DNA from 2 places in the Dryocola mayonis genome. Region 1 is predicted to be linked to the other one. Evidence: predicted binding sites of a transcription regulator. Region 1 holds the regulator's gene; the other holds the start of a gene.
The links. The regulator LexA, encoded in region 1, represses DNA repair genes until DNA is damaged. The targets are predictions, from matches to a motif close to TNCTGTATGTACATACAGNA.

Region 1 (6,744 bases):
AGCATAGACAAACGCTGGGCCACGGTACGGCTCTCGCGTTCAAGCGTGCCGCGATTGATGGAGGGATTGGCGCTCAGCAGCCAGAAGGTGATGGCGTAACGCTGCAGCGTCTCGCGCACGCCCGCGGCCAAAAGCTGCAGGGTGCGGGAACGCGCTGGGTTAATCTGCACCTCTTCGCCGCTTACCGTCATCAGGCCCTGGCGCGCCATCTCGTTAATCAGCGCGTCGATTTCTGCGGCAAGCTCTTCTTTACCCCAGCGCAGGAACAGCTCCGCCTTCAGCATCGGATAAAGCACTTCCACCTGGCGCAGCAGTTCGGCGCGGTTGATATGGCGATGCTGGGTAATGATCGCCGCCAGCAGCGAAGGCAGCACCAGCATATGCATGATGTTGTTGCGGTAGTAGGTCATCAGCACGGCCTGCTCGCGCGGCAGGATGATGATGTCGCCGATGGTGTCTTTTTCCACTTCGAACTTATTCATCTGCAGCGCGTGCTCAATGAGCGCGTCTGCGTTCTGCTCCGGCGCGGTGGCATCCGGCGAATACGGCACATTGCGCAACAGGTTGAGATAACAGTCGAGCTGTTCCGTCAGCTGTTCGCGGGTCAGAGAACGCTGGCGCGAAGCCAGCAGCGCGGTGCAGCACAGGTTCATGGCGTTTGCCGCCCCTGCGTTGTTGATACGCACCATCAGCTCGGCGGCGATTTCATTCACCGTTGGCGTAAGCCACGCCGGACGCACGGCTTCGATGGGGTCGATAGCCTCGCGCCATTCCGGTACGCGCTGGTTAAGGAAGGTCATCAGCGGCATAGGTTCGCCGAAGTTAACATAGCCCTGTCCAAGGTTACGCAGCTTGCTTAAGCCCCGCAGCATCGACATAAAGCCTTCTTTCTCTTTAGTCGCCCCGCGCAGCTCTTTGGCGTAGGTGCCCACTTCCATTACGTGCTCGTAGCCGATGTAAATCGGCACCAGCGTAATCGGACGCGTGCCGCCGCGCAGCATCGCCTGGATAGTCATCGACAGCGTGCCGGTTTTTGGATCCAGCAAACGGCCGGTTCGCGAGCGTCCGCCTTCGACAAAATACTCCACGGAATAGCCGCGGCTGAACAGCTCGCCGAGGTACTCGCGGAATACGGTAGAGTAGAGCTTGCTGCCCTTAAAGGTGCGGCGAATAAAGAACGCGCCCAGGCGGCGGAAAATCGGGCCTGCCGGCCAGAAGTTCAGGTTAATGCCCGCGGCGATATGCGGCGGCACCAGCCCCTGGTGATACAGCACGTAGGACAGCAGCATGTAGTCCATATGGCTGCGGTGGCAGGGCACATAAACGATTTCATGGCCGTCGTGAGCCAGCTGGCGCACGCGTTCGGCGTTGTGCACGTTGATGCCCTGATACAGGCGGTTCCACGTCAGCCCCAGCACGCGATCCGTCAGACGAATAGCTTCGTAAGAGAAGTTCGCCGCAATCTCTTCCATTAGCGCAACGGCGTTCTGCTGGGCTTTTTCATGGGAGATTTTCTTGCTGCGCGCTTCGTCTTCCACGGCGCGGGCAATAGCCTTGGAGGCCAGAAGCTTGTTAAACAGATCCTGACGTACCGGCAGACGCGGGCCAATCGTGGCTAAACGCTGACGGGCAAAGTGCATACGCGCCACGCGGGCCAGTTTCTGCGCGATGCGCTTGTCGGTGCCGTGTTCGGTGGCCATTCTGCGCAAGGAGACGGGCGCGGAAAAACGCACGAAGCTGTCGCGGCCAAGCCAGGAAACCGCGAAGAATTTCTGTATGCCGTTCAGCATACGCAGCGGCGGGTTGATGTCGCCTTTTTCGCGTCCCGGAGAGCGGCCAAACATCACCGAAACCGGCACCATCTGCACATCCAGGTTTGGATTGCTGCGGTGCAGGTCGAGGTAGTCGTGGAAGAGTTTGATCGACTCTTCTTTCGGCGTGTAATAAGTGAAGACCCGCGGGCCGCTGTGGATAAAGACATAGCGCGGCAAAATCGCCCCGTCTATCTCCAGCGGTTCGAGCGGGTCGGGCAGATCGTGTGCAAGGCATTGCGCGCGCAGCGTCAACAGGTCCGCCTTAGAGTTATAAGGCAGAACGTACATAATAGGGCGTGTGGTATCCAGGCCCAGCTCGGCCTGCGGATCTGCCGGTATGGACTTGCTCTTTACCAGAACGCCTAATGGTAAATTAAGTAATTTGTAGTAAATTCTTGGCCAGCCTGACATAAACGATGTAAAGCCTCAGGTTAATAATGCAAATTCGCCGCAAGAATATCAGAAACTGCATAAGATTTCTGTGGCGTTGCGATTTTACCCATCATCCTTCAGATTGCCCGATCGCTGGCAGAAACGCGAAGGCTGCTGGGTGCTGATAAGCATTGACGCTTTTATTTTAAAAAGGTTTCCCGAAATGGCGAATAACACCGCTGGATTTACACGTATTATCAAAGCCGCCGGTTACTCCTGGAAAGGGCTGCGCGCCGCCTGGATTAACGAAGCCGCCTTCCGCCAGGAAGGCGTTGCCGCGGTTATCGCCATCGCCGTCGCCTGCGGGCTGGACGTTGACGCCATCACCCGCATTCTGCTTATCGGCTCCGTGGTGCTGGTCATGATTGTCGAAATTCTTAACAGCGCCATCGAAGCTTTGGTTGACCGCGTCGGTACGGATTACCACGAGCTTTCAGGCCGCGCGAAGGATATGGGCTCGGCCGCCGTGCTGATCGCCATTATCCTTGCCGTAGCCACCTGGGGCACGCTGCTGTGGCCACATTTGCGCTAATTTGCGAGAGCCATTCCGGATTATGATAAGTCCCTGGTTTTTTGCTCAATTTGTGGTTTCAAATTCACCTTTGACTGTATATACTCACAGCATAACTGTATAAACACCCAGGGGGCGGAATGAAAGCTTTAACTACCAGACAGCAAGAGGTGTTTGATCTTATTCGGGATCACATCAGCCAGACCGGCATGCCGCCGACGCGTGCCGAGATTGCTCAACGTCTGGGGTTCCGTTCTCCCAACGCTGCGGAAGAGCATCTCAAGGCGCTGGCCCGTAAAGGCGTTATCGAGATTGTTTCCGGCGCGTCCCGCGGCATTCGTCTTCTGGTTGAAGAAGAAACCGGTATTCCGCTGGTGGGCCGCGTAGCCGCCGGCGAGCCGCTGCTGGCGCAGCAGCATATCGAAGGCCATTATCAGGTTGACCCGTCGCTGTTTAAACCGAACGCGGACTTCCTGCTGCGCGTCAGCGGCATGTCCATGAAAGATATCGGTATTCTGGATGGCGATCTGCTGGCGGTGCATAAAACCCAGGACGTGCGTAACGGCCAGGTCGTGGTGGCGCGCATTGATGACGAGGTCACCGTAAAACGTCTGAAGCAGCAGGGCAACACCGTGCAGCTGCTGCCGGAAAACAGCGAGTTCGACCCTATCGTCGTCGATCTGCGCGAACAGAATTTCAGTATTGAAGGACTGGCCGTCGGCGTTATCCGCAACGGCGACTGGCTTTAATACCGCTTTAGCTTAGCGTCCCCGCATTTTGTGATGCGCGTTTGCCGCGCATCACCGTATTATCCCTCTTTCTTTTCTCGTCCCGGATTTCCCTATGCGTTTCTTCTCGACGACGGATAAAGCGCTCTGGCGCCTCGCGTTACCCATGATCTTCTCCAATATTACGGTTCCCCTGCTCGGGCTGGTGGATACCGCGGTTATTGGGCATCTGGACAGCCCCGTGTATCTCGGCGGCGTGGCGATTGGCGCAACGGCCACCAGCTTTCTCTTTATGCTGCTTCTGTTTTTACGCATGAGCACGACGGGCTTAACGGCTCAGGCTTTTGGGGCGAATAACCCCGCGGCGCTGGCCCGTGCTCTGGTACAGCCGTTACTGATGGCGCTGGCTGCCGGTATCGCCATTATCGTGCTGCGTTACCCGCTGATTACGCTTGCGCTAAATATCGTTGGCGGAAACGAGCAGGTGCTTGCGCAGGCGAGGCGTTTTCTTGAGATTCGCTGGCTGAGCGCGCCCGCCTCGCTGGCCAACCTCGCGCTGCTCGGCTGGCTGCTTGGCGTGCAGTATGCGCGCGCCCCCGTCATCCTGCTGATCGTCGGCAACGTGCTGAATATTTTGCTCGATCTGTGGCTGGTTATGGGCCTGCATATGAACGTGCAGGGCGCCGCGCTGGCAACGGCGATTGCGGAGTACGCTACCTTTATCATCGGCTTAATGATGGTGAAGAAAGTTCTGGTCATGCGGGGAATCGACTTCGCCATGCTGAAAAACGCCTGGCGCGGGAATATCCGCCGCCTGCTGGCGTTAAACAGAGACATTATGCTGCGTTCGCTGCTGCTGCAGCTCTGCTTTGCCTCGGTGACGATTTTCGGCGCTCGTTTGGGCAGCGAAGTGGTGGCGGTTAACGCCGTCTTAATGACGCTGCTGACCTTCACCGCCTATGCGCTGGATGGCTTTGCCTATGCCGTTGAGGCGCATTCGGGCCAGGCTTACGGCGCCCGTAACGGCAGCCAGCTGCTGGACGTCTGGCGGGCGGCCTGCCGCCAGGCCGGGCTGGTCGCGCTGGGCTTTGCGGTGGCGTATGCGCTGTTTGGCGAAAACATCGTCGCCATGCTGACCTCGCTGCCGGAGCTGCGGCAGCAGGCGGACCGCTATTTAGGCTGGCAGATTGTCCTGCCGGTGGTGGGCGTGTGGTGCTATTTGCTTGACGGCATGTTTATCGGCGCCACTCGCGGCGCCCAGATGCGTAACAGCATGGTCGTTGCCGCAGCGGGCTTCGGCCTGACGCTGCTGAGCGTGCCGTCTCTTGGCAATCACGGCCTGTGGCTTGCGGTAGCGGTGTTTCTTGCCCTGCGCGGGCTGGCCCTCGGCTGGATCTGGCGCCGCCACTGGCGACACGACACATGGTTCCAGGCGGAAAGTCATAGTTAGTTACAACTGTTGACGCGCCTTTAATCCCCGCTCAGCATGCTGATTTGCCGCTAGATTCTGCTGCAAATCAGCGTGTCCGGCGCGGTCTTAATGGTTCAATGTTCTTAATTGCCGCTCCGACGCCGGATTCTTGACTACAATTATTATCACGTCCAGCAGATAGTGAGTGACAGCCGCTGGCTTCACCCGGACGATATTAACTTTTAACGATTCTTCACCGAACGATAAGGAAAATATCATGAATAAAGACGAAATCGGCGGTAACTGGAAACAGTTCAAAGGTAATGTAAAAGAAAAATGGGGCAAGCTGACGGACGATGACATGACGGTCATTGAAGGTAAACGCGATCAGCTGGTTGGTAAGATCCAGGAACGTTATGGATCGAGTAAAGACGATGCGGAAAAGGAAGTTGTTGACTGGGAAACCCGTAACAATTACCGCTGGTAGCCCGCATAACCCTCAGTTGTGCTGACTTACAGGCTGCCCTGCCCATGGTACAAGGATGTACCGTCCTGCCTTAACGAACCTTCTTTTTAATCTGCACGGAATGATCGTGGTTGCTGCAACCTTCCTTATGGCGGCAGGCCTCCACTTCGGAACAGGCCCGCACACAAACCATGCGCTTCAATCACGTTATGACGTAACGCAAAGCCCATTTTTGCGGCCAGCTTATGCATAATGTCTTCCACGCCCTGCGCGACTTCTTCTTTCACCACGCCACAGCGCTCGCAGATAAACATCGCCGAAGAGTGCGTCGGCTGATCGATCAAATTGCACAGCACGTAGCTGTTAGCGGATTCCACGCGATGAACGAATCCCTGTTCCAGCAGGAAATCCAGCGCGCGATAGACGGTGGGCGGTTTAGCCTGCGGTTCGCTGACGCGCAGCAAATCTAACAGATCGTAAGCGCTGATGGCGCCGGTCTGTAATGTCATCAGACGCAGCACTTCCAGACGCTGGGGCGTCAGGCGCACATTGCGCTGCGCGCAAAGCTTTTCGGCCTGCGCTAACACGTGTTGTGAAGTCGTCGTATCCATTAGCATTCCTCGATCGATTAGCCTCTCACTTTATCATAAAAGCAGCAAAAACGCCGAATGCTGGTCCATACTGGCAGTGTTTTACCTTAAAAATTCCCCTTTGGAGCCGTCATGCAAAAACCAGACTGTATCCGCCACTGGCGCGAGCTAGAAGGCGCGGATGATTCCACCTATCCCGACAGTAACGAGCTGTTTGCTATCGGCGCGCCGCTTGCCCGCGGCCTTGGTTTGAATCGGCTCGGTATACACCATGAGCGCCTGCCGCCCGGGCGTCGCACCTCCTATCCGCATGCTGAAAGCAGCGAAGAAGAGTTTGTTTACGTGCTGGAAGGACACCCGCAGGTGTGGATCAACGGCCATCTCTATCCGCTGGAACCGGGCGAGAGCGTGGGGTTCCCGGCAGGGACGGGTATTTGCCATACCTTTATTAACAACACCGAACACGAGGTGCGCCTGCTTGTGGTTGGTGAGGCCAACAAGGATGAAAATCGTATCTATTATCCGATGAACTCCAGCTACGCCGCCACGCGTAAGGACCGCTGGATAGACCATCCGCCGCAATTTTTTGGCCCTCATGACGGACAGCCTTCACGAAAATCGCGGGGTAAACTATAAATAACTCTGCAAGGAAAGAATGAAACCACAACCCGTATGGATAGAAACGGGATTCCTATGGGTGAAACAACCCGTTTTTAAGCTCGTTATTCACAGCAATAGTCCGCCCCTGTTAAGTCTTAACTGGCAGGGGCTAGTTATTACATCTGATTAACA
Region 2 (6,744 bases), 520 kb from region 1:
GGTAGCTGTCCGACAGGCTGGCGAACTGTTCGGCAAATTTCTCGACGACCTTTTTAACCGCCCACTCCGCAACCGAACCTTTATCCACTTCACCATACAGTTCGCGGCGCAGACGGGCGTCGGTTAACAGGTGAGAGTAAAGATCGAAAATAGCGGCGGTTTCTTTCTGCGCGCCCGCGGCAAAGCGTTTGCTGTAGCGGCGAAATTCGTTCGAGGCCTCTTCCAGGGCGGCCGTAAGGCGTTCACGCTCGCGGGTGGTGTCAAGCGTTGAGGCTTCAGAGACCTGCTCCATTAGCGGGAGCGTGGAGTCCATCCATCCTTCAGCAATGGCCACCCCGGGCGAGGCGGGCAGCGCACGAATTCGCGTCTGGCGATACTGGCCAAATAAAGCCGCAAGCTGTGACTGGGAAAGAATGCCCGCCATCTGCGTGGCAAGGGTGACCAGGAAGGACTCTTCGCTTTCGTCGTACTGACGGTGCTCACGTTGTTGCACCACCAGCACGCCCAGCAGCTGACGCCGCTGGATGATCGGCACCCCGAGAAAGGCGCGGAAGCGCTCTTCTTTTACCGCCGGAACGTATTTGAAGCTGGGGTGTTTTTGGGCATCCGCAAGGTTGATGGGTTCGGCAAGCCGCCCGACCAGGCCGACAATGCCTTCATCAAATGCGAGGGTGATGGTACGGCCGCGCGGCTTTTTCAGCCCTCGGGTCGCCATCAGGTAGTAGCAGCGGCGGTCGCTGTCTGCGAGATAGACCGAGCAGACCTCGGTGTCCATCGCAAGGCAGATATCGGTGACCAGGATATCCAGCGCCTCATTGAGGCGCGGGGCGCTGGCTACCTTTTCAACTATTTCTCGCAAACGGGTGAGCATTTTTTGCGTGACTTAACCTCTTTTACGTCGCCATGCCGGCGCGTTATTGCGTGGTGGCGTAACTTCCTGCAGCGGCATAACGACGCTGGCAAACTCTTTCATCACCCGACGATAAACATCGCGTTTAAAGGAGACTACCTGGCGTACTGGATACCAGTAGCTCACCCAGCGCCAGCCATCGAACTCCGGAGTGCTGCTGGTTTGCATATTGATGTCGTTATCTGAGCTTATCAACTGCAAAAGAAACCATTTTTGTTTCTGGCCGATACAAACCGGCTTTGTGTCCCAACGCACCAAACGTTTCGGTAATTTGTAACGTAACCAGTTGCGGGTCGAGGCGAGGATGCGGACATCTTTGCGCTGTAAACCAACTTCCTCAAAAAGCTCACGGTACATCGCCTGCTCAGGAGATTCGCCAGGATTAATGCCACCCTGCGGAAACTGCCAGGAATGCTGGCCAAAACGCCTGGCCCACATCACCTGCCCTTGCCGATTACAGATTACAATACCAACATTCGGGCGGTAGCCATCATCATCGATCACCGGACTACCTCAAAGAAAACCTGGATTGCAGCGATTGTTTCATACAAGCCTCAGGCGGTAAACCACTCTTAACGGTGAACATTGACGAATAACATTTGAATAACTCACAAATTTAACCAGAGTTATAAACAGATTCGGAGAATGCACCGCGATTTTATTCACTTTTTCTGTGGATATAACTGTGAAAAACTAGCCGATAGTCTCGGGACAACTTCCGATAACGGAAATTAAGAACAATCCTGAAAGACTATTAATACATTTAAATTCAAATGGATAAATAAAAATCCGTTGCTCCGGTTTTTCATAATGTGATGCGCCTCACACCTGAGGATCCTTTGCTGATGAAAGATCGAGCAATGTCGTTTTTATCCACAGATTGTGCCAACAAGTTAGGCACAATTCGCTGAAAAAATGTGTTTCACCCCGCCGTCAAGGCTGTAAATGGAACCAGTAGTGTCGGTTTTACCCAGTTATCCCATTTTTCTGTGGATAACCCGGTGTAAGATCCTGTTCATTGTCGGTGACCAGAAATGGAAAAGATTTTTTCACAGCGTTCAATATGCGCATTTTAAGAAAAAAAGTCATTACAAATCATGAAATTGATATTCCCTGCCGCGGCAGGCTAAACTATTTCCGCACCGTGGGTAAACCACGGTTATTTTTTAACCACATGGCAGTCAGGCGTTATGCACTCACTACGACCCTTGCTTCACCCACCGGAAAACGAACAGATTTTGCTGGCCCAGGCCCAGCAGCTTGCCGGCTATACGCTCGGAGAACTGGCCGCGCTTGCGGGCCTCGCCATTCCGCCGGATCTGAAACGCGATAAAGGCTGGATCGGCATTTTGCTGGAGCTGTGGCTTGGCGCAAGCGCGGGAAGCAAGCCCGAGCAGGACTTTGCCGCGTTGGGCATTGAGCTAAAAACCATTCCGATAGACCAGCGGGGCCGTCCGCTGGAAACCACCTTCGTTTGCGTAGCGCCGCTTACCGGCAATACCGGCGTGGTGTGGGAAACCAGCCACGTGCGCCATAAGCTAAAGCGGGTATTGTGGATCCCGGTAGAGGGCGAACGGCAGATCCCGCTTGCCGAGCGCCGCGTCGGCGCGCCGCTGTTATGGGAACCCTCAGAAGAAGAGGATCGTCAGCTAAGGCTCGACTGGGAAGAGCTGATGGACCTCATAGTGCTCGGCCAGGTAGAGCGCATTACCGCGCGCCACGGCGAAGTGCTGCAGCTGCGCCCGAAAGCGGCCAACAGCAAAGCGCTTACCGAAGCCGTAGGCACCGACGGCTCGCGCATCCTCACGCTGCCGCGGGGTTTTTATCTGAAAAAGAACTTCACCGGACGGCTTCTGGCGCGCCATTTCTGCCTGTAGCGCCAATTTAATTTTTACTCCCTTTCCGGCACGCGCTTATAATTAGCGTTTTCATTTTTTGGCAGGACTTTTTTGATGTTTGCATGGATCTCAGACCCCAACGCGTGGATGGCTTTAGGCACGCTGACGATTCTGGAAATCGTACTGGGTATCGACAATATTATTTTCCTCTCGCTGGTGGTGGCGAAACTCCCTAAAGAGCAGCAGCAAAGAGCGCGACGTCTTGGTTTAGGCGCCGCCATGCTTATGCGTCTGGCGCTGTTGGCCTCCATCGCGTGGGTTATTCGCTTAACCACGCCGCTGTTTACCGTGCTGGGCAACGAAATTTCAGCGCGGGATTTGATTCTGCTGCTTGGGGGCCTGTTCCTTATCTGGAAAGCCAGCAAGGAGATCCACGAATCCATCGAAGGTGAAGAAGAAGGGATTAAAACCAACGTTCACTCCTTCTTCGGCGCTATCGTGCAAATCATGCTGCTGGATATTATCTTCAGCCTGGATTCGGTGATCACCGCCGTCGGCCTGTCCGATCATCTGTTTATTATGATGGCCGCGGTGGTGATTGCGGTGGGGGTTATGATGTTCGCCGCCCGCGCGATTGGCGACTTCGTCGACCGTCACCCGTCGGTGAAAATGCTCGCCCTGGCGTTCCTGCTGCTGGTCGGCTTCACGCTGATTCTCGAAAGCTTCGATATTCACGTGCCGAAGGGCTACATCTACTTTGCGATGTTCTTCTCTATCGCCGTTGAAAGCCTTAACCTCATCCGCAATAAAAAAAATCCGCTCTAGCCCGCAAAGGGGAAAGGCTTTGACCCTTTCCCCTGATTTATTTTAAGAATTTCCTGCTTATCCCCTCGCCTTTATAAAGTTATTACTAAACTATGTAGGTCATTTCATTCCTGACGAGGCGAATAACGATGAAAAAATGGGCAGTTGTAATTTCCGCTATCGGTATGGCATGCGCGGTTTCTGGCTGCAGCAGCGACTACGTGATGGCCACCAAAGATGGCCGCATGATCCTCACCGACGGCAAACCGCAGATTGATGATGAAACCGGGCTGGTGAGCTACCGCGATCAGCAGGGCAACGAAATGCAGATCAATCGTGACGATGTGTCGCAAATTATTGAACGCTAAATTCTGAAGGTCAGCGCCTCGCTGGCCTGAATACTTTTCTTATCTCCCCTCTTTCGCTTTTGCTTCCCCTCTGCCATGTTAATAGTCCTTTTTTGTCGGGCGCCTGCCTGATGTGGTCTGGTAGAAGAATAAGGAAGCCGGTTATGCATTATCACCGTATCCCCCACAGCTCTCTTGAAATAAGCACGCTGGGCTTAGGAACCATGACGTTTGGTGAGCAAAACAGCGAAGCCGACGCCCATTCCCAACTCGATTACGCCGTAAGCCAGGGTGTGAACCTGATTGACGTCGCGGAGATGTATCCGGTGCCGCCGCGCCCGGAAACGCAGGGATTAACCGAAACCTACGTAGGCAACTGGCTTAAGCTGCGCGGCAACCGCGATAAGCTGGTGATCGCTTCTAAAGTCAGCGGACCAAGCCGCAATAACGATGCGGGGATCCGCCCGAATCAGATCCTCGATCGCAAAAACATCCGTGACGCGCTGGATGCGAGCCTGAAGCGCCTGCAAACCGACTATCTCGATCTGTATCAGGTGCACTGGCCGCAGCGCGCCACCAACTGCTTTGGCAAACTGGGCTACGCCTGGACGGATAATGCGGTCCCGGTCACGCTGCTGGAAACGCTCGAGGCGCTGGCGGAGTTCCAGCGCGCCGGGAAAATTCGCTATATCGGCGTATCCAATGAAACGCCGTGGGGCGTGATGCGCTATCTGCAGCTGGCGGAAAAGCACGATCTGCCGCGCATTGTCACCATTCAGAATCCCTACAGCCTGGTGAACCGCAGTTTTGAGGTGGGCCTTGCGGAAATTACCCAGCGCGAAGGCGTTGAGCTGCTCGCCTATTCCTGTCTCGCCTTCGGCACGCTAACGGGGAAATACCTGAACGGCGCGAAGCCTGCCGGCGCGCGTAATACGCTGTTTAGCCGCTTTACCCGCTATAGCGGAGAGCAAACACAGCGGGCGGTCGCCGCCTATGTGGAAGTGGCGAAACGCCACGGTCTGGATCCGGCGCAGATGGCGCTGGCCTTCGTGCGCCGCCAGCCGTTCGTCGCCAGCACGCTGCTGGGGGCAACGACGCTGGAGCAGCTGAAAACGAACCTTGAGAGCCTGCATCTGGAATTAGGCGAAGAGGTGATTGAAGAGCTCGAAGCGGTGCACCGCGTTTATACCTATCCTGCGCCTTAAGATAAAAACGCCCTCTCACTGAGAGGGCGCATATTTCATTTCTGCCGTATCTGCCAGACCCACAGCGCGCTGATGGCCAGCGCAAACACCACGCCAAAGCCGATGCCGATGCCGACAATCGGCGCGCCGGCTTTCACCGCCAGCGAATACAGCCCGAGCATCAGCAGCATCGCGGCATTCTCGCCGAGGTTCTGCACCGCAATCGCGTTGCCTGCTCCCACGGTGCGCTTTCCACGTTCCTGCAGCAGCGCGTTGAGCGGCACGACGAAGAAACCGCCCAGCACGCCAATCAGCAGCAGCAGGGCATAGGATGGCAGCAGCGCCTGCTGCATGGCGAAGAACAATACGCCTGCGCCAATCAAAATCCCCGCGGGCATACAGCGCGACACGGTTTCGAGCGTCACCAGCTTCGCCGCGGCGCCCGCCCCTACAACAATGCCTACCGCCACCATCGCATTGAGATAGGTCGGCGTGGCGTTATCGGTTATCCCCAGCGCAACGGGCACCCACAGCACCAGCAAAAAACGCAGCGTCACGCCCGCGCCCCAGAACAGGCTGGTGCCGACGAGGGAAAAACGCGTCTCGCCGTTGCGCCACAGCGTGCGGCAGGCGTTAAAGAAGCTGCGCGTCATCGGCGTAAAACGCCATGGCTGCCCCGGACGGGCCGGGGGAAGCTTCGGGATGAAAAAGTTGGCGGCCACGGCCCCCGCATAAACCAGCACGCAAACGCCCAGCGCCGCCAGAATATGCCAGTCGGCCAGCACGCCGCCGGCCATGGAGCCCAGTAAAATCGCGGCAATGGTTGAGGACTCCATAATGCCGTTGGCTTTCACCAGGCGATCGCCGGTGGTTAATTCCCCCAGGATGCCGTATTTCGCCGGCGAATAGGCCGCCGCCCCTACTCCCACCAGCGTATAGCCGACAAAAGGATTCAGCCCCAGACAGATGACCCCGGCGCCCACCAGCTTCAGGCCATTCGCCAACATCATCACTCGCCCTTTGGCGAAGCTGTCCGCAATTTGTCCAACGAACGGGGCGAAGAGAATATAGGCCCCGACGAAAACCATTTGCAGCACCGGCTGGCTCCAGTCGGGATAAAACTGCTGCTTGAGGACCGCAAGCGTGGCAAAGAGTAAAGCGTTATCGCCAAAGGCGGACAGGAACTGCGCCGCCGTGACCGCCTTCATGCCTTTTGACCACAGTGAGATATCGCTTAGCGCGTTATCACGCATCCTCAGCCTCCATCTGCGCCTTCAGGGTGACAAAGTCCGGCTTGCCGCTGCCCAATACCGGCAGCTGTTTAAGGAAGCGAATATCGCGCGGTACGGCCAGCTCCGGCACGCCGTGTTCACGGGCGTAGCGCAGTAATTTTTCGCGGTCCAGCTCGCTGTCGGTGGTGAACATCACCAGCGCCTCGCCTTTTGCCGCATCGTTCTTAATAACGGTCGCATGCAGTTTGTCCGGCGAAACGCCCAGCGCCAGCTGCTCGACCATCTCCAGCGACACCATCTCGCCCGCAATCTTGGCAAAGCGTTTGGCGCGCCCCTGGATTATGCAGAATCCCTGCTCATCGAATTTCACGATATCGCCGGTGTCGTACCAGCCTTTTTCCATTTCGCCCAGCGCATTTTCCGCCGTCG

Region 2: mutH (DNA mismatch repair endonuclease MutH) is a predicted target of LexA. The motif match lies at 1,848-1,867, and genes of this name have one in related genera.

Annotation. Positions count from the first base shown of each region.
Region 1 covers NZ_CP150452.1:3,925,907-3,932,650, reverse strand. The annotation lists gene plsB (glycerol-3-phosphate 1-O-acyltransferase PlsB) at 1-2,225, opposite strand, end outside; gene WLO32_RS19020 (diacylglycerol kinase) at 2,410-2,778, shown strand; gene lexA (transcriptional repressor LexA) at 2,898-3,506, shown strand; gene dinF (MATE family efflux transporter DinF) at 3,601-4,935, shown strand; gene WLO32_RS19005 (CsbD family protein) at 5,174-5,383, shown strand; partial or broken gene zur (zinc uptake transcriptional repressor Zur) at 5,454-5,973, opposite strand; gene WLO32_RS18995 (cupin domain-containing protein) at 6,085-6,588, shown strand.
Region 2 covers NZ_CP150452.1:3,403,204-3,409,947, forward strand. The annotation lists partial or broken gene ptsP (phosphoenolpyruvate--protein phosphotransferase) at 1-871, opposite strand, end outside; gene rppH (RNA pyrophosphohydrolase) at 884-1,414, opposite strand; gene mutH (DNA mismatch repair endonuclease MutH) at 2,101-2,787, shown strand; gene WLO32_RS16450 (TerC family protein) at 2,860-3,573, shown strand; gene WLO32_RS16455 (YgdI/YgdR family lipoprotein) at 3,702-3,920, shown strand; gene WLO32_RS16460 (NADP(H)-dependent aldo-keto reductase) at 4,064-5,104, shown strand; gene lplT (lysophospholipid transporter LplT) at 5,140-6,336, opposite strand; gene aas (bifunctional acyl-ACP--phospholipid O-acyltransferase/long-chain-fatty-acid--ACP ligase) at 6,329-6,744, opposite strand, start outside.